Regions from separate parts of the Alkalibacterium indicireducens genome, predicted to be linked through region 1. Evidence: predicted binding sites of a transcription regulator. Region 1 holds the regulator's gene; the other holds the start of a gene.

The links. Region 1 encodes LexA, which represses DNA repair genes until DNA is damaged. Its sites were predicted from a motif close to CNAACANNTGTTNG; they were not measured.
Region 2: parE (DNA topoisomerase IV subunit B) is a predicted target of LexA. The motif match lies at 9,134-9,147, and genes of this name have one in related genera.

The regions. Positions count from the first base shown of each region.
Region 1 covers NZ_BAAADA010000042.1:64,407-75,372, reverse strand. Annotated here, with positions in the region: gene recJ (single-stranded-DNA-specific exonuclease RecJ) at 1-1,229, shown strand, start outside; gene ABFX15_RS03075 (adenine phosphoribosyltransferase) at 1,259-1,771, shown strand; gene lexA (transcriptional repressor LexA) at 1,811-2,443, opposite strand; gene ABFX15_RS03065 (DUF896 family protein) at 2,643-2,888, shown strand; gene tkt (transketolase) at 2,995-4,992, shown strand; gene ABFX15_RS03055 (YneF family protein) at 5,242-5,484, shown strand; gene ABFX15_RS03050 (ABC transporter ATP-binding protein) at 5,588-7,339, shown strand; gene ABFX15_RS03045 (ABC transporter ATP-binding protein) at 7,339-9,123, shown strand; gene ABFX15_RS03040 (lysophospholipid acyltransferase family protein) at 9,203-9,799, opposite strand; gene rpsB (30S ribosomal protein S2) at 10,039-10,797, shown strand; gene tsf (translation elongation factor Ts) at 10,843-10,966, shown strand, end outside.
Region 2 covers NZ_BAAADA010000196.1:21,150-32,115, reverse strand. Annotated here, with positions in the region: gene pflB (formate C-acetyltransferase) at 1-478, opposite strand, end outside; gene adhE (bifunctional acetaldehyde-CoA/alcohol dehydrogenase) at 825-3,422, shown strand; gene ABFX15_RS10930 (ion channel) at 4,027-4,206, shown strand; gene ABFX15_RS10925 (TrkA C-terminal domain-containing protein) at 4,221-4,403, shown strand; gene parC (DNA topoisomerase IV subunit A) at 4,553-7,027, opposite strand; gene parE (DNA topoisomerase IV subunit B) at 7,051-9,024, opposite strand; gene ABFX15_RS10910 (ABC transporter permease) at 9,270-10,910, opposite strand; gene ABFX15_RS10905 (extracellular solute-binding protein) at 10,965-10,966, opposite strand, start outside.

The DNA of each region.
Region 1 (10,966 bases):
CCAGTAAAGTGACTGAAAAGACTGGAAAACCAGCTCTCATATTTTCTGTTGACCAGGACACTGGGATAATGAAAGGCTCAGGTAGAAGCGTGTCCGGTTTCAATCTGTTCGACTGTATGCAGCAGACCAGTCATCTCCTGAGAAATTTTGGTGGACACGAAATGGCCTGTGGTGTCAGCCTTGAGTTGACCAATCTGGAAACCTTCTACGACGCACTCCAGAAAAGTGCGAAGAATCTAGCGGGAGATAGGGCACTGAAGACTGAACTGACAATTGATGTTACGGCAGAATGGGAAGATCTGTCCATCGACCTGATTACGGAACTTGATCAGCTTAGACCATTTGGCCAAGATAACAGAAAACCTCTATTTAATATTTCTTCTGTCGTCCCAGAAGGGGCTCGCTTGATAGGGGCGAATCAGGATCACTTAAAATCGCTCGTTACTAAAAATGATACTAAAATGGATATGATCGCATTTGGCGCTTCAGACTGGTTTGAAGTGTTCAAATCCCAGCCGGAAATAGATATTGCTGGATATGTGTCGATCAATGAATGGAATGGAAACAGAAAGGTTCAGATCCAGGCTGTCGACTTCAAATCCAGAGAAAAAATAGCCATCGACAGACGCCAGTCAACTTTAAAGTCGGAAGTGTTCCTCGATTCTGAAGGCCATTATGTATTCTTTCAGAAAGCAGTATATAATAAGTGGCAGGAACAGATTCATCCAGAAGCTACCTGTCAGTTGGTGGACATGAGCACTGAGTTATATTCGGTCAGCAAAACGACTAAAATAATTGTTGTTGATACTCCAGACCAACTCGAACTTTTCCGGACTGTGTACAGGAATTATGTGAAGCAGTCTTTCTACTTGTATCTTTATTCTCCAAATGAGTACTATTTTAAAGGCATGCCGAAACATTCAACGTTCTCATCTTTGTATAAATGGCTGCGAACAAAGGAAACAGTCGATCTGTCAAAAGACACCAGGGAACTGGTGACTAAGCTCAACATCGATAAAGAAGTCGCTAAATTCATGTTAATGGTGTTTTTAGAGAACGAATTTGTTACAATAGAGGATGGAAAGGTGAGAGTCGTTGCCGATCCGGACCCGAAAAAACTGGAAGACACCAAGACGTATAAAAGACGGCTGGAACAGATTGCTGTTGAAGAAAAATTGGTTTACAGCTCTTTTAACGAATTGATGACTGCCATAAATGACACAAACTAAGTATGTGTAAACATAACGGAGGATTATAAATGGATTTTAAACAATATATTGCTGATGTACCTGACTTTCCTGAAGGGGGGATTGTGTTTAGAGATATTTCTCCACTGATGGCCGATGGTGAAGCTTACAGAGAAGCAACCAGACAGATCGTTGAATACGCTAAAGGAAAAGGGGTCGAAATGATCGTCGGTCCTGAGGCCAGAGGGTTCATCGTCGGCTGTCCTGTTGCCAATGAACTGGGAATTGGATTTGCACCCTGCCGTAAAAAAGGAAAGTTGCCTAGAGAAACTGTCGAAGTGAGTTACGGACTTGAATACGGCAATGATATCCTTCAGCTCCATAAAGATGCGATCAAACCAGGTCAAAAAGTGCTGATCACAGACGACCTGCTTGCTACTGGAGGGACCATAGCTGCAACGATCGAACTTGTAGAAAAGCTGGGTGGAGAAGTTGTCGGTGCGGCATTCTTTATTGAACTTGCTGATTTAAAAGGTCGCGATAAAATTGAAGGCTATGACATTTTTAAATTAATGACTTACTAAATACTGAAAACCCCCTCTCGAGTGAGAAGGGGTTTTTTATTAGAATATATGGCTTCTATATAAAGAAATAACTTTTCCGAGAATTTTTACATCATTAAGGATGATAGGGTCAAGTGCATCATTTTCGGGCTGAAGTCTGATATGATTCTTTTCTTTGTAGAATCGTTTACAGGTTGCTTCATCATCTTCAGTCATGGCAATGACAATATCTCCATTACTTGCACTTTCCTGTTTTCTAACGATAACCTGATCGCCGTCTAGAATACCAACATTCATCATACTATCTCCACGGATAGTCAGCATGAACAGATTGCCTCTGTCTAGCTCCAGGTCATTTGGAATCGGGAAATAATCTGTAGCTTCCTCAATAGCAAGGATAGGTTCGCCGGCAGTGACTACTCCTAGTAGAGGTATTTTGTCCTCTTCATCTATTCCCAGTTTATCCAATCCGGCTTTAGTGAACTCGATCGCTCTTGGTTTCGAGGGGTCTCTTAGGATGAATCCATTTTTTTCAAGACGTGCTAAATGTCCGTGAACTGTTGACGTTGAAGAGAGAGCTGTCGCCATCCCGATTTCTCTCACAGTGGGAGGATACCCTTTCTTCTTCACCTGGTTATATATATATTGTAGAATTTCAATTTGTTTTTCACCTTTACGGCCTCTAGTGGTCATTACTCACCCTCACTTTCGGAATAATTTATATGAACAACTGTTCTATTGTTATCAGTATAGCATAGGGCAGACGCTAATTCAAACGGATGTTCGAATAAAGGAAGCAGGTTCCAGCCGAATCTTATCTACCACTTTTTATTCAGGAATGTTATGATATAAGGTGTAGGACTTGCAAGAATAGAGAACTGAGGAGGATTCTATGTTAGAAAAGAAAAAACTGGACAGAATTAACGAACTCGTTAGAAAAGAAAGAAGTGAGGGTCTGTCTCAGGAAGAAAAAGATGAACAGAAAGCACTGAGAGAAGAGTATATCCAAGCTTTCAGGTCCGGCATGAAGAATCAGATCGAAGGGATGAAAGTTGTGGATCCCGACGGAAATGATGTCACTCCAGATAAAGTGAAAGAGATTCAGAAAGAAAAAGGCTTGCATGGCCGGGACGAGTAAACAGCCATATTCGTAATAACTGCAGAATAGATTGAATTAAAGCGCTAAAAATAGTACAATAATGTAGTAAGTTTAAATTTTAAACAAACGAAAGGGTTGAAGTTCATTGTTCGATAAAACAGATCAAATGGCCGTCGATACGATTCGTACATTAAGTATTGATGGAGTACAGGCAGCCAATTCCGGTCACCCAGGGTTACCTATGGGAGCAGCTCCTATGGCGTATACATTATGGACCCGTCACTTAAATGCTAATCCGAAAAATTCGAGATGGTTCAATAGAGACCGTTTTGTCCTTTCAGCAGGACACGGATCTATGCTTTTATACAGCCTTCTTCATCTATCAGGCTATAACGTGTCTATTGATGATCTTAAAAACTTCCGTCAATTGGGAGGGAATACACCAGGACACCCTGAAGTGCATATCACAGATGGTGTCGAGGCAACTACTGGTCCTCTAGGTCAAGGCGTAGCTAATGCAGTAGGAATGGCAATGGCAGAAGCACACCTGTCTGCTACCTATAATAAAGGTGACTATAACATCGTTGACCACTATACTTATGCACTGTGTGGAGACGGAGACCTTCAGGAAGGTGTTTCTCAGGAAGCTGCTTCTCTGGCTGGTCACTTGAAATTAGGCAAACTGATTATGCTTTACGATTCCAACGATATCCAGCTTGATGGACCGACTTCAAAAGCGTTCACTGAAAATGTCGGTATGCGTTTTGAGGCTTACGGATGGGAACATATCCTGGTTGAAGATGGAAACGATTTAGAGGCCATCGATGCTGCAATAACTAAAGCGAAAGAATCCACCGATAAACCAACACTTATCGAAATCAAAACAGTCATCGGATTCGGAGCAACAAATGCCGGTACGCACAATGTTCACGGTGCACCACTTGGACCTGAAGGGGTAAAAGCTGCTAAGAAAGCATACGGCTGGGAAGGCGAAGACTTCTACGTACCTGAAGAAGTCACTAAGCGATTCAAAGAGCACATGATCGATAAAGGTCAGGAGCTAGAAGATAAGTGGAACAGTCTACTTGATGAATACCGCAGTGCTAATGGTGAACTTGCGAATCAGTTCGACCAGGCTTTATCTGGAGAGCTTCCAGAAGGATGGGATGCTGAACTGCCTTCATTTTCTGAAGAAGATGGAGCAGATGCAACACGTAACTACAGTGGAAAAGTGCTGAATGCTATTGCTGAAGCTGTCCCTAACTTCTGGGGTGGATCTGCCGACTTGTCAGGATCGAACAAGACTATGATCAGTGGTGTTAAAGACTTCCAGGCTGGTCAGTATGACGGACGCAACATCTGGTACGGCGTAAGAGAATTTGCTATGGCAGCTGCTCTAAACGGCATCCTGCTTCATGGGGGAACGAAATCTTACGTTGCTACATTTTTCGTCTTTACAGATTATCTGAGACCAGCGGTACGTCTGGCTGCACTATCTGAAATTCCGGCTATCTATGTCATGACACATGACTCAATTGCCGTAGGTGAAGACGGACCGACTCACGAACCTGTAGAACAGCTATCCAGCTTCAGAGGAATGCACAATCTGACTGTTCTTCGTCCGGCTGACGGTAACGAAGTAGCTGCAGCTTGGGAAATTGCTGTGACATCAACTAACCGTCCAACTATGCTTGTGCTGACTCGTCAAAATCTTCCTGTTCTTCCTGGAACTAAGGAAACAGCGAGACAAAATGTCAAGAAAGGTGCTTATGTCCTTTCTCCGTCTGAAAGCGACACACCTGATGGTATCCTGATTGCTACTGGATCTGAAGTAACATTAGCTGTTGAAGCGCAGAAAGAGCTGAAAGCACAAGGGCACGATGTATCAGTAGTCTCCATGCCAAGTTTCGATCTGTTCGAACTTCAGTCTGATGAGTACAAGGAATCTGTTCTTCCAGCTGCTGTAAAAAACAGAGTAGCTATCGAAATGGGATCTCCATTCGGCTGGCACCGCTATGCTGGACCTGAAGGTAGGATTCTTGCGATCGACAAATTCGGAGCAAGTGGTAATGGTGAAGCTGTTGTTGAAGCTTACGGATTTACTTCTGAAAATGTTGTCAACACGTATCTTTCAATGAAATAATGTAACTGAAAAGTCTGAAAGCCACCTGTATTCCTGCTGGAGCACAGGTGGCTTTCAGCATGTTGTGAATAAAAACCGGAAGACGGGCTGGCCAGTACTTCCCTCTCTAAGTCAATTGATGGTATAAAATAGCTTTTTAACATATAAAGGTTTATTTCTCCACATTTATTGTGTAAAATAGTTCAGTGAGCAGATATGTCTATGTCTGCTGTATGGTTACAGTATCGATTTTTGAAAGGAGTGAACAAGATGAGCACAGGCCTTGCTATTGTACTAATTATTTTAGCTCTGATCGCCGGACTGGTCGGAGGATTCTTTATTTCCAGAAAATATATGATGGACTATTTTGAAAAAAATCCGCCAATCGACGAAAACATGCTGCGTATGATGATGCTTCAAATGGGACAGAAACCTTCTGAACGTAAGATCAATCAGATGATGAGTCAAATGAAATCTCAGCAGAAGAGCGCAAAGAATAAAAAGAAAAAATAAGTAAGGGACGGACAGAATAAAACGCTGTCCGTTAACATTTGACACAATATGACAATATGTCATATTGCTTTCACAATCGACTAAGCTAATGGGAGACGACGATATGGGGATATTTAAACGACTGAGCTGGTTTTTCAAACAGGAGAAAAAATCCTATCTGGTAGGAATAGGTGCACTGATCATCGTAGCGCTGCTCCAGCTGATTCCACCGAGAATTATAGGCATTGTAGTCGATGAAATAGATATGGGTATAATCACACAGGAATCGCTGCTTACGTGGCTGCTGATTCTGTCTTCCACTGCAATCGGTCAGTATGCTCTAAGGTATTTATGGCGGGTGCGTATCTGGGGAAACGCTGCTAAACTTGAACAGATCGTGCGTAAGCAGCTGTTCAATCATTTTACAAATATGGATAATGAGTTCTTCCAGAAATACCGTACAGGTGACTTGATGGCACATGCAACAAATGACCTTCGTGGTCTTAGAATGGTTGCAGGTGGAGGGATTCTTACGATGGCTGATGCAATCAGTGTCGGTCTGACCACTTTGCTGGCAATGATTTTTTTTGTAGACTGGCGCCTGACACTTCTGGCGATCATTCCACTGCCATTATTAGCCATGACGTCTCGTGTGCTCGGGAAAAAGCTTCACCTGCGATTCAGAGACGCTCAGGCTGCCTTTTCGCATCTGAATGATAAAGTTCAGGAGAGTATTCAGGGGATCAAGGTAATCAAGACGTTTGGACAGGAAAAAGAGGATATAGAGCAATTTTCAAAACAGACTGACAATGTCGTTGAAAAGAACAGATCAGTATACAAAATCGATTCACTTTTTGATCCGGCGATTACGTTTATCATGGGGATTTCATATTTCCTGACGATACTTGTAGGAGGCTGGCTGATTTCAGACGGAGAAATATCTGTCGGAGATTTCGTGACGTTCATCAATTATATCGGAATGCTCGTTTGGCCGATGTTTGCTATCGGACGTCTGTTCAACATTATTGAAAGAGGATCTGCCAGTTATGACCGGATCGAAAATCTGCTTAGAGAAGAGACATCAATAGTGGAACGTCAAGGGGCGATAGACAAACCGGTTTCAGGAGAGTTGTCTTTTGAACTTGATTCCTTTTCCTACCCTGATGAGGAAGGGACCACCCTTAAAAACATCCACTTCACGCTTGAAGCTGGCGGGACATTAGGTGTCGTTGGTAAAACGGGAGCAGGTAAAACAACGATTCTTAAGTTGCTTCTCAGAGAATATGATGGGTATAAAGGCAGGATCAGGTACGGGGGATATGACATACGTGATTATACCCTCGATGCGTTATTGAAACATATAGGCTATGTGCCTCAGGATAACTATCTGTTTTCAGATACGATAAGAGAAAATATCCGCTTTGCAGATCCGACCTTGTCTCAGGAAGCTGTCGAAGCGGCAGCTAAACTTGCCGATATTCATGATGATATTCTTGCGATGCCGAATGGATATGACACGGAAGTAGGCGAGCGGGGCGTGTCACTTTCCGGGGGGCAGAAACAGCGAATTTCAATTGCCCGGGCTATCCTCATCAATCCGGAACTGATGATTCTTGATGATTCACTATCGGCTGTCGATGCGAAGACTGAGGAAAGTATCCTGTCAGGGCTGAAAGAACTGCGCAGAGGACAGACGACGATCATTGCGGCTCACCGTATCAGCTCAGTCATGCACGCTGAAGAGATCATCGTTGTCGAAGACGGTGAAATTGTCGAGCGCGGGACGCACAATTCGTTGCTTGCACAGGATGGATGGTATAAGGATATGTATGAACAGCAGCAGCTGGTAAGGGAACTGGAAGGGGGAGAGGGCTAATGGAACAGCAGGAACTACAGAAAAGACGAACGATTCCGTTTAACGAACAGATGAGTATACTGAGACGCATCCTTACATTTGCCTCACCTTACAGAAATCAGTTTATACTGGCTATATTTTTCAGTGTAGCTCTTGCAGTAACTAATGCGGCACTCCCCCGAATCATTCAGGTTTTCATTGATAACCACCTGACAGTCGGTGGCGTGACGATTCAGACGATTCTCTTCTTCGCATCTCTTCACTTTGGTGTGACGATCGTTAGAATGACTGTCTGGTATTTCGAATTGTATATCTTTAATATGGCTTCAGAAAAAACAGTACAGAACATAAGAAATCAGCTGTTCACCAAACTTCATAATCTAGGCATGCGATTCTTCGATCAGACCTCTACTGGCTGGATCATTACGCGAGCTACAAATGATACTGAAGCAATGAAGGACTTCTGGCACGTATTTCTGACGATCATACAAGGGGTGTTTGGGGTCATCATCTCCCTTGGGGCAATGTTCCTGCTGGATGTAACTGTGACACTGTGGATCCTTATCTTTGCACCGGTCCTGCTACTGGTCATCAGATTCTATCAGGTCTATAGCTCACGCACTTACCATGAAATGAAATCCAAGCTGAGCCTGCTGAACACAAAACTTGCAGAAACCATTAACGGGATGTCAGTGATTCAGCAGTTCAGACAGGAAAAACGGCTTCAGAAGGAATTTGAAGAGACAAACCAGTCCTACTTCAATTCTCGTTTCTCCATGGTCAGAATCAACGCCTTGCTTCTGAGCCCGGTCATTAACATGCTGTATACTCTTGCTGTTGTTCTGATCCTGGCACTGTTCGGGTTCGACGCGTTGACCAGCCCGATTGAAGTAGGAATCATTTTTGCCTTCACATCATATGCAAATGATTTCTTCAGACCATTGACCCGGCTGATGGATAGTCTGAGTCTGTTCCAAGACGGAGTTGTTTCAAGCAGCCGCATCCTTACAGTTATGGATAACGAAGAGTATGTGCCGGAGCAGGACGACGATCCTGAAGCGCAGATCACTGACGGCAAGATAGAGTTCAAAAATGTAAGCTTCTCATATGACGACGAGAATTACGTTCTGAAAGACGTTTCGTTCACTGTAAATCCAGGAGAGACTATTGCGCTTGTCGGTCATACAGGGAGCGGAAAGTCTTCGATCATAAACGTGCTGATGCGTTTCTATGATTTCCAGAAAGGGGACGTGCTGATCGATGAGCAGTCCATCAGATCCTTCCCTATGCGGGAGCTGCGTCAGCGTATAGGTCTGGTCCTGCAGGATTCCTTCCTTTTCTACGGAACAATCAAGGACAACATCCGTTTGATGAACGAGGCTATTACAGATAGAGAGATAATTGAAGCGGCACGATTTGTTCAAGCCGATCAGTTTATCGAAGAACTTCCAGGTCAATATGATGCGCGGGTTGTTGAGAGAGGGGCCAGCTTCTCCAGTGGTCAGAAACAGCTGATCTCATTTGCCAGAACGATTGTAAGGGACCCTAAAATCCTAATCCTCGATGAAGCAACAGCAAATATCGATACAGAGACGGAGTCGCTCATTCAGGAAGGTCTGGAACGCATGCGTCAGGGACGAACGACTGTGGCGATCGCTCACCGACTGTCTACGATCAGAGATGCTGATCAGATCTTGGTACTAGATAATGGACATATTATAGAACGCGGGACCCATGACGAGCTGATTGAACGTGGCGGTTCATACAGAGATATGTACGAATTGCAGAACATCGGTCTGCAGTGATAGAAATATACTAGCAAATAAAAAAAGCCTTATCCACATCAGCCGGTAAACTGGTTGATCTCTGGATAAGGCTTTTTTCTTATTTATGGTCTTCAGAATCTAGAGAGACGAACGCATCCTGTATTTTTTCGGAATAATAAGCAGTGACGTCCTTGATGCCTTCTATTTTACGTTCAACCATGAACGGTTCTCCGAAGCGTACGGTTGCTTTCTGACGTTTCAGCAGGTCTTTGAATGTATACGGGCCGTGATAGACAACAGGTACAATCGGTTTTTTACTCATTTTTGCTATCGTAACAGCGCCACCTTTAAGTTCAGTGGAATGTCGTGTTCCTGTGGGGAAGATCACCAGGCCAAGATCGGTTTCCTTCAAAATCTTGACTGGGGTCTTGATGGCACTTGGGCCAGGATTTTTACGGTCAACAGGGAAAGCGTTCATTTTTGTAATCAGCCACTTAAAGAGTGGGTTCTTGAAAAGTTCTTTTTTTGCCATGAAACTGAATTGCTTGGGCGAGGCGGCAAGTACTAAATATACCGGATCGATCCATGAGCGATGAGGTGCTATAAGAATATAGTTATCGTCTTTAGGCAGGTTTTCCTTGCCCTGGACTTTATATCGTCCGTTTAAAGTCAGTATAAGCAACCTTACAATTAATCTTACAAATGAAAAAAACACTAGAGTCCACTTCCTTTTTAGGTTCTCAGTATAGTATGCGATAGAACTGGAAAATGTGCAAGAAAAAAATTAACTGAGAGTTGCATTTTAAGAGTATATGTAGTATACTTATAAGCGGTGCAAAAAGCACCAAATTTCACACCTGAGTGGATGGATTGAATGGTGCTCTATTGCCATGGAGTGTTCAAACAGATGAAGCTCGGGGAGGAAAAATATAAAACCAAATGGAGGAATGACAAATGGCAGTTGTATCAATGAAACAATTATTAGAATCAGGTGTTCATTTCGGTCACCAGACTAGACGCTGGAACCCTAAGATGAAACCATATATCTTTACAGAAAGAAACGGCATCTACATCATCGACTTGCAGAAGACTGTTAAGCTGATCGATCAAGCTTACAACTATGTCCGTGATATTGCAGAAGATGGCGGAACAGTTCTTTTTGTAGGAACTAAAAAACAAGCACAAGATGCGATCAAAGAAGAAGCTCAAAGAGCTGGCGCTTACTACATCAACCACCGTTGGTTGGGTGGGACGCTAACTAACTGGGATACAATTCAGAAGCGTATCAAGCGTCTGAAACAGATTGAAAAAATGGAAGAAGACGGAACATTCGATGTCCTTCCTAAAAAAGAAGTCGGTATCCTGATCAAAGAACGCGATCGACTTGAAAAATTCTTAGGCGGAATCAAAGATATGCCTAAGCGTCCTGACGTGTTATTCGTTGTTGACCCAAGAAATGAGCACATTGCTGTTAAAGAAGCTCAAAAACTTAATATTCCAATCGTAGCAATGGTAGATACTAACTGTGATCCAGATGAGATCGACGTTATCATCCCTTCAAACGACGATGCTATCCGTGCAGTAAAATTACTGACTAAAACAATGGCTGATGCTGTTATCGAAGGAAATCAGGGAGAAGAAGGCTTTGAAGAAGAAGCAAAATCTGATTCTCTAGATGAAATCGTTGAAGTCGTCGAAGGCGATAACGAGTAATCATCGCTTTTTACCGGATCGATATACGACTAAGGAGGAATTTTTGTGGCAAACATTAAAGCAGCTCAAGTAAAAGAGTTACGTGATAAAACAGGCGTTGGAATGATGGATGCGAAAAAAGCATTAGTGGAAACTGATGGAGATTTAGACGCAGCTGTCGATTACCTGA
Region 2 (10,966 bases), on a different contig from region 1:
TTTCAGGCGTATATGCATTGAACACTCCTTCATTATGCGTCTTTCTCCAGTCTCTGAAGATATGAGAGAGATAAGGATCTACTTCAAAACCATATGATTCTGCAGCCTGTTCCATCATTCGGATGCCGCCAAACGGCTGAAGTGAACGTTTGAATGGTTTGTCTGTCTGGAACCCGACAACTTTTTCTTTATCTTTAGTCAGGTAAGCCGGTCCATGAGAAGTAATTGTTGAAACAACAGAAGTATCCATATCAAGAACTCCGCCTGCTTCACGTTCTTTTTTGTTAAGATCCATCACTTGTTCCCACAACTCTTCCGTCTGTTTAGTTGGGCCTTCAAGGAATGACTCATCACCATCGTACGGTGTGTAGTTACTTTGAATGAAGTTACGGACGTCAATGGCATCTTTCCATTTCTTTCCTTTGAACCCTTCCCATAAAGTTTCCAAAGTCATCTCATCTGTGCGTTGCTTTTCCATAGTCGATTCTCCTTTGTCTTTCACGTTTTATACATGTTCATTTTATCACATTAGCTCACTTTATACAAGTGAATCTTTGAACATTTAATGACGATTAGTAAGGAGATGGTTGTCCCGTTACACTTGTTCAATTTATCACAATGTGTTACAAAATGGACACAATTTCAATTTCTAGCAAGCGATTTCACTGTGTTATGATGTGCTTGTAAAAAGATAAAAACAATCCAAGTGTTGAGCATACAAGCTTTCTTCATTTTTCATCTTTATAAGACGGTAAAATTGGAGAAAGACTTATTTTAATCTAAACTTGCTCAATACTTCACTAACTAAATGGAGGGAACCCATTATGGTAAAAGTATTAGACAAAACTAATAAAGTAACAGATGTACAGAAAGATATCGATCAGTTAGTCACGAAAGCTAAAGCAGCTCTCGATAATATGTACAAACTCGATCAGGAACAAATCGATAACATCGTGAAGGAAATGGCTCTGGCTGCTCTTGATCAGCATATGCCTTTAGCTAAGCTGGCTGTAGAAGAAACTGGTCGTGGTGTATATGAAGATAAAATTATCAAAAACCTTTTTGCTTCAGAATACATCTACCACAGCATCAAACATGATAAAACAATCGGTGTAATAAATGAGAACGTTCATGAAGGCACAGTTGAAATTGCTGAACCGGTCGGGGTCATTGCCGGAGTTACACCAGTAACCAACCCTACTTCCACAACAATCTTTAAATCTATGATTTCTATTAAAACAGGTAACCCGATCATTTTCGCTTTCCACCCTTCTGCTCAGAAATCCAGTTCAGCTGCGGCACGTGCTGTTTACGAAGCAGCAGTTAAAGCAGGTGCACCGGAAAACTGTATTCAGTGGATCGAAAAACCGTCTGTCGAAGCGACACAGACTTTGATGAAACACGACGGAGTAGCTACTATTCTTGCAACTGGCGGATCAGGCATGGTTAAATCAGCCTACAGCTCAGGAAAACCTGCTCTTGGTGTTGGTGCCGGTAATGTCCCCTGCTACATTGAAAAGACTGCAAATGTCAAACGAGCAACGAACGACCTGATTCTTTCCAAAACATTCGATAACGGAATGATCTGTGCTTCTGAACAAGCTGTCATCGCTGATAAAGAAGTATATGAAGAAGTGAAATCACAGATGATCGACAACGGCTGCCACTTCCTGACTAAAGAGGAACGCATTAAAGTGGAGCAGCTGATGGTTTCAGAAGATAATCACTTGAATCCGGATATCGTGGGACGCTCAGCATATCAGATTGCTAAAATGGCAAACGTTAACGTGCCTGAAGATACGAAAATTCTTGTTGCTGAATACCCTGGTGTCGGAAGAGACTTCCCTCTCTCACGAGAAAAACTTAGCCCAGTACTGGCTGCCTACAAAGTCAATAGTTCTGAAGAAGGAATCAAACGTGCTGAAGAAATGCTTGCGTATGGTGGTTTAGGTCACTCAGCAGTTATCCATTCCAACGACGACCAGGTTATCAGCGAGTTTGACAGTCGAATGAAAGCGGGTCGTCTGATTGTCAACGCACCGTCATCTCAAGGTGCTATCGGTGACATCTACAATGCTTTTCTCCCTTCCCTAACTCTAGGATGTGGATCGTTTGGAGGAAACTCAGTGTCAACTAACGTCAGTACTATGCATTTAATCAATGTGAAGAAACGTGCGAAACGTACAAACAATATGCAGTGGTTCAAGATTCCACCAAAAGTGTACTTTGAACGTAACTCTGTTCAGTATCTGGCAAAAATGCCCGACATTAAGAAAGCGTTCATTGTAACTGATCCTATGATGGTTGAACTGGGCTATGTTGACCGTGTCCTGTATCACCTGCGTAACCGCCAGGAGTATGTTCACTGCGAAATATTCTCAGACGTTGAACCGGATCCATCTAAAGAAACAGTTCTAAAAGGCGCAGAAGCAATGGCTGCTTTCCAGCCGGATGTCATCATCGCCTTAGGTGGAGGGTCTCCAATGGACGCAGCTAAAGGAATGTGGCTGTTCTACGAGCACCCAGATACAGACTTCAACGGCATCAAGCAGAAATTTATGGATATCAGAAAACGTGTCTACAAGTACCCTACTCTTGGAGAGAAAGCACAGTTCGTAGCAATCCCTACAACATCTGGTACTGGTTCTGAAGTAACGTCATTCTCCGTTATTACTGATACTGAAAAATCAACCAAGTATCCTTTGGCAGACTACGAGCTGACTCCGGATGTTGCGATTATTGATCCTCAGTTTGTCATGAGTGTGCCAAAAGTGGTTACAGCTGATACAGGTATGGATGTCCTGACTCATGCGATCGAAGCTTATGTGTCAAACATGGCCAACGACTACACTGATGGTCTGGCAATCAAAGCAATCCAGCTGGTATTCAAGTACCTGCCTGCTGCTTATCACAATGGTGATGACGAAGTAGCTAGAGAAAAGATGCACAACGCATCAACAATTGCCGGTATGGCCTTTGCGAATGCATTCCTGGGTATCAACCACAGTCTGGCACACAAACTGGGTGCACAATTCCACATCGCTCACGGACGCGCCAATGCAATCCTTATGCCACACGTGGTCCGCTACAATGCCAAGAAGCCAACTAAATTCGTTGCCTTCCCTAAATATGAGCACTTTATCGCAGATGTACGCTATGCTGAGATCGCAAAAGCACTTGATCTTCCAGCCAGCACGACTGAAGAAGGTGTCGAAAGTCTGATCAAAGCCATCTATGATCTTGCTAAAGAACTGGAGATTCCAATGGGTATCAAAAATAACGGTGTTGATAAAAAAGCTTTCGAAGCAGTTGTTGACGATATGGCTGAGCGTGCATTTGAAGATCAATGTACAACAGCTAATCCTAAAATGCCTTTAGTCAAAGAGCTCGCAGAAGTTTACCGTGCAGCTTTTAGAGGCTAAATCATTGCATAGGTAAATTTAATTTAAAAGACAAGACTGATCACTCGGTCTTGTCTTTTTTTGTAGATCAGTCAGTTTCAATTGTCTCCCCTGGTCTGCTGACAGATAACTTTATTATTGAGCAGGTCTTTCTAACGAGAGCATATTAATCAGCCATGACTTAAGCTTCAATTAAAGGAGCGGTAATGACAGTTTCGTGCTTATTCAGATATCTCAAATATAAATAAAGACTTTTTAGTTATAGCTTAGTTAGTCGTCAAGTAAGTATGCTACAACTAGACCCCTTCTACATGTAGCTTATATTATTTCATGATTGATATCCTTCTCTTAGACCTCTCCTAATGGAAACTACCGCATGATCCTTTACAGTAAACTGGAACTAGCCGTCGTCTAGCTTCATTTCAAGGCTGAATTGTTGGATCAAAGTAGAAAGAGAATCTTTCTACTTCTACTTCATCTTTGGATTGACTGCTTGAGGTAGATCTAGACTGTACAACTGATTGCTGAAAGTTATGTTAACAGGGATGATTTTCCGCTTTCCGGTTATTCACTCTCTGATAGACATGTTAAAATGATAAAAAGACCATAGAAAGGAGCTGACCCATTGCAGCAGCGCAAACGGATATTTCTTATATTTTATCTTCTGATAGCTATTGTTATCGTTGAAACGATCGGCTATTCGCTTCTTCTGAATATCAGTCTGATGGATGCCATCTACATGACTTTAATAACGATGTCCACTGTCGGTTTTCAGGAAGTCGCTCCTATGAGGGCTCAAGGCTGAGTCATAAAATACTGATGGTTGCCAATATCCCTGAACAGACAGATCTGATCATCGTTGCAGTCAAGGAAAATGACAATGTGACGGACGGAATCCTATTCAATCCGACGAAAGAGTATATGCTCAAACCGGGTCAGACACTGATTGTCCTAGAAGAAGACGCCCACCTGAACAGGCTTAAGAAATTAGTAAAAAACTGAATGCTTTAAATGACCACTGGTAGATTTTATCAAAACAAAAGACGAGCCGCTTTCCTCATCAATAGAAAGGCCGCTCGTCTTTTGTAGTCGTTCAGAAAATCAAAATTATAGCTGGTATCCAGCCTTATTTCACGTCATGCACAAATTACTTAACTATCTTTTTCATCTTTTTCGATTTCAACTGTTTTTGCCTTGTAGGCGTCCACTGGTGTTCCGTCAGAATCTTCATCAAAAATAAAAGATCCGTTGCTGTAACGGTCACTGTAGGAATAGTCTTTCGGCACAAGAAGCTGACTGGTATTCTTGTCCGTGACGATCGTCCATTCATTCTGATCGTCATCTACATCGATTACAAGAGACACTCGATGAGGTTTGTTCTTCAGTTCTCTTAGAACCAGCAGTCCCCTCTTCGCTCTAGAAATCAGGTCGAAATCCTTCGCATTCATTTTCTTGACTGCACCTCTATGTGTTACCAACATGATGCTCTTGTTCCCTTCTTCAGGGTTGAACACGATTCCGTTTACCACATGATCAGTTTTCTTCAAATTGATCGATTTTACTCCACTAGCTCCGGCACCTACTGTAGACACTTCCGTTAAATTATAACGTAAGCCGAATCCAAGGTGAGTAATCAGGAAGACGTCCAGTTTACTGTCATCGTCAATTAGATAGACGGACAGACATTCGTCAGTTGCTGATTTTAGTTTGACTGCTGTAGCAGACCGCGAGCGGTAAGTCCGTTTTGGTTCGTACTCAGATACTAAGGTCTGCTTGATGTAGCCTTCCTTGGTGATAAAGACGAAACGCTGCTTGTCGCTGAAGTCATCCAGTCCGTAGGCTGCAATGATTTTCTCGTTTGGTTCCAGGCCTATGCTTTGAGATATGTGATGACCAAGATCTTTCCATTTAATATCTGGAATTTCATGGACTGGTCGGTTGATCACGTTCCCTCTGGAAGTAAACAGGACAACCTGCTCGAGCGTCGACATCTTTTCTGTAAAGAGCGAGTAGTCTCCTTCTTTCAGTCCAATTTCTTCGGGAGTAGATGCTCCGTAAGATCTCAGACTGGTTCTCTTAAGGTAGCCATCTCTGGTGACAGAAACAATCACTTCTTCTTCAGCAATCAGCACTTCTTTTTCTACTTTTAATTCTTCAATTTCTTCTTCAATGACTGTTTTACGGTCCTGGGCATAAGTCTTACCGATTTCCTTCAATTCTTTTCGAATGACGTTGTTCAGTGTCTTTTCGTCAGTCAGGATCTTATTGTATTCATCGATCCGGGTATTCAGTTCTTCTGCCTCTTTCTGCAGCTGTGTGATATCTGTATTAGTCAGGCGGTAAAGCTGCAGACTGACAATCGCCTCTGCCTGCATGGCAGTAAAATCATAGGCTTTGATGATATTGTTTTTGGCATCAGCTTTGTTGGCACTCTGTCGAATCGTCTTGATCACCTGGTCTAGAATGGAAATAGCCTTGATCAGACCTTCAACGATGTGGGCCCGTTTCTTATCTTTGCTTAACAGGAATTTCGTACGTTTAATAATGACATCACGCTTATGCTTCAGATAGGCATTCAGTATTTCTCTAATGCCAACTTGTTGAGGCCGTCTGTCACTGATGGCAATCATGTTCAGATTATAGGAGACCTGAAGATCTGTGTTCTTGAACAAATAAGTCAGGATTCCCGCTGCTGGTGTATCTTTTTTCAGCTCGATTACGATACGCAGGCCAGTACGGTCCGTTTCATCTCTGACGTCAGCTATGCCTTCAATTTTTTTATTTAAACGTATCTCGTCCATTTTACGCACAAGGGTCGCTTTGTTGACTTCATACGGGATCTCTGTAATGACGATCTGTTCTTTTCCGCCTCTCAAAGACTCGATTTCAGTCTTGCTCCTGACGGCTATTTTCCCCTTGCCAGTCTTATAAGCAGACTTAAGCCCCTTGACTCCTTGAATGATGCCACCAGTAGGAAAATCAGGGCCTTTGATGAAGTCCATCAACTTATCTATTGATGCATTAGGATGAGACACCAGATACACGCAGGCATCGATCACTTCTTTGAGATTATGTGGCGGGATGTCCGTCGCGTAACCTGCAGAAATCCCTGTTGCTCCATTAACCAGGAGATTTGGAAAACGAGCTGGAAGAACAGTTGGCTCGTTCGTCGTATCATCGAAGTTGAGTACCAGTTCGACCGTTTCCTTATCGATATCCTTAAGCAGTTCAGAGGCGATTTTAGACAGTCTCGCTTCCGTGTAACGCATAGCTGCAGGTGGATCGCCATCCATGCTTCCGTTGTTCCCATGCATATCGATAAGTGGCGTCTTCATCTTCCAGTCCTGACTCATCCTTACCATTGCTTCATATACACTGCTGTCGCCGTGCGGGTGGAAGTTACCGATGACGTTACCGACAGTCTTGGCAGATTTTCTGAACCCTTTATCCTGAGTGTTGCCTTCAGAAAACATGGCGTAAAGGATACGTCTCTGAACAGGTTTAAGTCCGTCTCTGATATCCGGAAGGGCCCGTTCCTGAATAATGTATTTTGAGTACCGGCCGAACCGGTCACCCATGACCTCTTCCAAGGTTAGTTCTTGTACTTCTGCTCGATCTTTTGTCATGTCAATCATTCAAACCTTTCTTGCTATTGGATTGTATTTTCGAGTTCATCCATAACCTCGTTCGTTTCGAGAATGCTTCCTTCTTCTTCCAGAGAAAACTCGACATTGTCTTCGATCCATTTTCTTCTCGGATCGACTTTATTCCCCATCAGAACAGACACGCGGCGTTCTGCCTGGGCGAGATCGTCGATCGTTACTCTGATCAGCGTTCGGGTAGAGGGATCCATCGTGGTTTCCCACAACTGGTCGGCATTCATTTCTCCCAGTCCTTTATATCGCTGGATCATGTAGTTCTTGCCAAATGACTTCAGCAGCTTGTCCAGTTCTTCATCAGTCCAGGCATATTCGATAACTTCACTCTTCCCTTTACCTTTAGATACTTTGTAAAGAGGAGGAAGTGCAAGATAGACTTTTCCTGCTTCGATCAGTGGTCTCATGTACCGATAGAAGAATGTCAGAAGCAGCACCTGAATGTGGGCTCCGTCCGTATCAGCATCTGTCATGATCACGATCTTGTCATAGTTGCAGTCCTTCAAATCGAATTCGGGACCGACACCAGCGCCGATCGTATAGATCATTGTACTGATTTCTTCGTTCTTCAGAATGTCCTGCATATTTGCTTTTTCAGTATTGATGACTTTCCCTCTAAGTGGCAGTATGGCCTGGAACTTTCTGTCCCGTCCCTGTTTGGCTGAACCACCCGCTGAGTCTCCCTCAACCAAATAAAGTTCATTTTTGCTGGCGTCTCTGCTTTGGGCAGGAGTCAGTTTGCCGGACAGTAGGGTCTCTTTGCGTTTGCGCTTTTTGCCGTTTCTGGAGTCTTCCTTGGCTTTTCTGGCGGCTTCCCTAGCCTCTCTAGCCTTAATGGCTTTACGCACGATCTGCTGGCTCATTTCGCCGTTTTCAGCCAGGAAGAAGTTAAACTGCTCCGATATGATTGTATCGCAAGCGGTCCGTGCTTCCGGAGTACCCAGCTTGCTCTTGGTCTGACCTTCAAACTGAAGCAGACTTTCCGGTATGCGGACTGAAAGAATGATTGCGATTCCTTCCCTGACATCCGTTCCTTCCAAATTGTTGTCTTTCTCCTTCAACAGGCCGACTCGTCTTGCATATTCATTGAATGTTTTCGTGATAGCCGTCTTTGAACCGATTTCGTGGGTTCCCCCATCTTTTGTGCGCACATTATTGACAAAGCTTAAAAGGTTTTCGGAGTAACCGTCATTGTACTGGAAAGCACACTCGACTTCGATCCCTTTGTACGCACCTTCGAAATAAGCGACCGGGGACAGTGTGTCCTTTTCTTCATTCAAGTAATGAACGAACTCCTTGATCCCCTCTTCATAGTGAAAAGATTCTTCCGCCTCCTTGCGCTCATCAGACACATTGATGGTCACGCCCTTCAGCAAAAAGGCAGATTCCCTAAGTCTCTCGCTGAGGACACTGAAAGAATATTCTATCGTTGAGAAGATTTGCGGATCCGGCTTAAACTGTACCGTCGTCCCGGATCCTTTTTTACCGACCTTTTTTTTAGAAAGTTTACCGACCGGTTTCCCGCCGTTTTTGAATTTCTGAACATATTCGTGACCGTCGCGCCGGACAGTCACTGTCAGCCATTCGGAGAGCGCGTTTACCACCGAAGCCCCTACGCCGTGTAGGCCACCGGATGTCTTGTATCCTCCGTCCTGACCAAACTTCCCCCCGGCATGAAGCACAGTGAAAATCACCTGGATCGTCGGGACACCTGACTGGTGCATCCCTGTCGGCATGCCTCTTCCATTGTCCTTGACGGTAATACTGTTGTCTTTGTGGATCGTGATATCGATTTCGGAACCGAATCCGGCCAGAACTTCGTCCACTGCATTATCCACGATTTCGTAAACGAGGTGATGCAGCCCCCTTGAGTCTGTCGATCCGATATACATACCCGGTCGCTTTCGGACTGCTTCAAGCCCTTCAAGTACCTGAATTGATGTATCATCATATTTATTTGCTGCCATTGACACTACCCCTCGCAAAGTTATTCATTTGATTCGATTGTTATAAACATTTCAAGCAACCATTACTATGATACCATAAAAATGGGAACCTAAAAACTCAATAAGGAAGCGAACGCATGTTTTTATGTATTTACCTTCTTTCAGGACCAGGATCCTTTTTTTTAAAAAAAATCATACACTCCCTGCATGGAAGTCAGTGTGCAAATGCAACTGTCCCAGCAGAAAGGCATGATTGTATAATAGTTTCAGTAATTTTTCAGTAACAAGTGCAGCGGAATGATGGATATGATTATGATCAGCAATGCCCCGGGGGCTGCCTGAGCATACATAGCTTCTGAGGCATGATAGTAGACCCGGATAGCCAGCGTTTCAAAACCCGGCGGTCTCAACATAAGCGTCGCGGGCAGCTCTCGAATCGTGTTGACAAAAACAAGAGCCCCGCCTGCCAGAAGACCGGGCATCATAGAGGGTAACGTGACGTAAAAGATGACTTTCCAGGTAGAATAACCCAGGCTTCGAGCTGACTCATCCATGCGAGGAGAAATCATATTGATTGCCGCTTCGCCTGATTGCAGTGCCTGAGGCATAAACCGGATCACTTGAGCAATAATCAGCAAGAAAACGGTATGATAGAGCACGGGTATATGATTATTGAAAAGAGACACAAGTCCAAGTGCAACAATCACCCCAGGTAAAGCGTAGCCTGTGTAGCTGGACTTGTATATAAAGTTACTGACTGGTGAAGGATTTCTTGAATAAAGGTATAAAATCGGCACCGAAAGAATAATACTGAACAGGGCTGAAAAACTGGCAATTGTAAAGCTGTTCAGCATGTAGCCTGCAAAGGAGCTGTTGATCAGACCTTGACCGGCCGCAATCACTGTCCAGTAAATCAGTACCACTACTGGAAGAAATACAGATAAGAAGAATATCCCACCGACAAAGAACAATGCAGGATACTTGCCCCAGCCTAATCTCAATAGGCGTACATCCCGAGCCGTTCCACTGGACTGATAAAACACTTTTTTTCGGCGAAGTGCTTTTTCAATGATCAGAACGAGAACAGTCAAGGCAATCAGCACCAAGCTCAGCACAGCGGCTGACGGGATATCAAAACCGACACGCTGAAAGAATATGGCTGAAGTAAACGTCACGTAGCGCATCATTGAGACGGCACCAAAGTCGCCCAGCACATACAGGAAAGCCAGCACCCCCCCGGCACCCACTGCCGGTAGGATTAGCGGTAAATTGACTTTGAGAAAAATATAGAATGCTCCTCGCCCCATCGACCTGCCTGCTTCTTCATAGGTCTGACTCAGTTTTCTAAAAGCTGAACTGGTAATCAGAAAAACATAAGGATAGGTAAACAAAGTCATAACTAGCAAAGTTCCTGAAAAAGAGAACACGTTGTAGGACAGATTCAGCTGGTCGCTTCCAAGCCTAGCCAGCAACCTGAAAAGCATGCCTCTCGGCCCAAGGATATTGATGTACGCCACTGCACCAATGTAAGGTGGAATGACAAGCGGAACAGCCAGAAGCCAGCGCCAGATTCGTCTGCCTGGCAGGTCGGTCCGTGTAATTAGCCACGCCAGACCTACGCCGATAACTATACTGCCGATTGTTACTGAAGTGGCTAGCGATAGCGTCCTCCAGAGCAGATTGGGTATGCGCGTACCGATAAGTCTGAGCCAGCTCGCCCTTCCTGCCGTCAAGGACTGGTATACAACGTAAATCAGCGGAATAGACATCACAAGGGCAACACTTATGGCAGCAAGCAGCAGCGAAACATTAGGTACATTCCCGTTCCAAAAATGACGATTGTATTTTCTGATCATAGAGGTCAGTTTGCGGCCTTTATGATCATCTGCTGTTTTTCTAACTGCCATTTTTCCACCTGCCCCATACTGTTTTTCCTGATAAGCTTTAATCTTACTGGTTGATT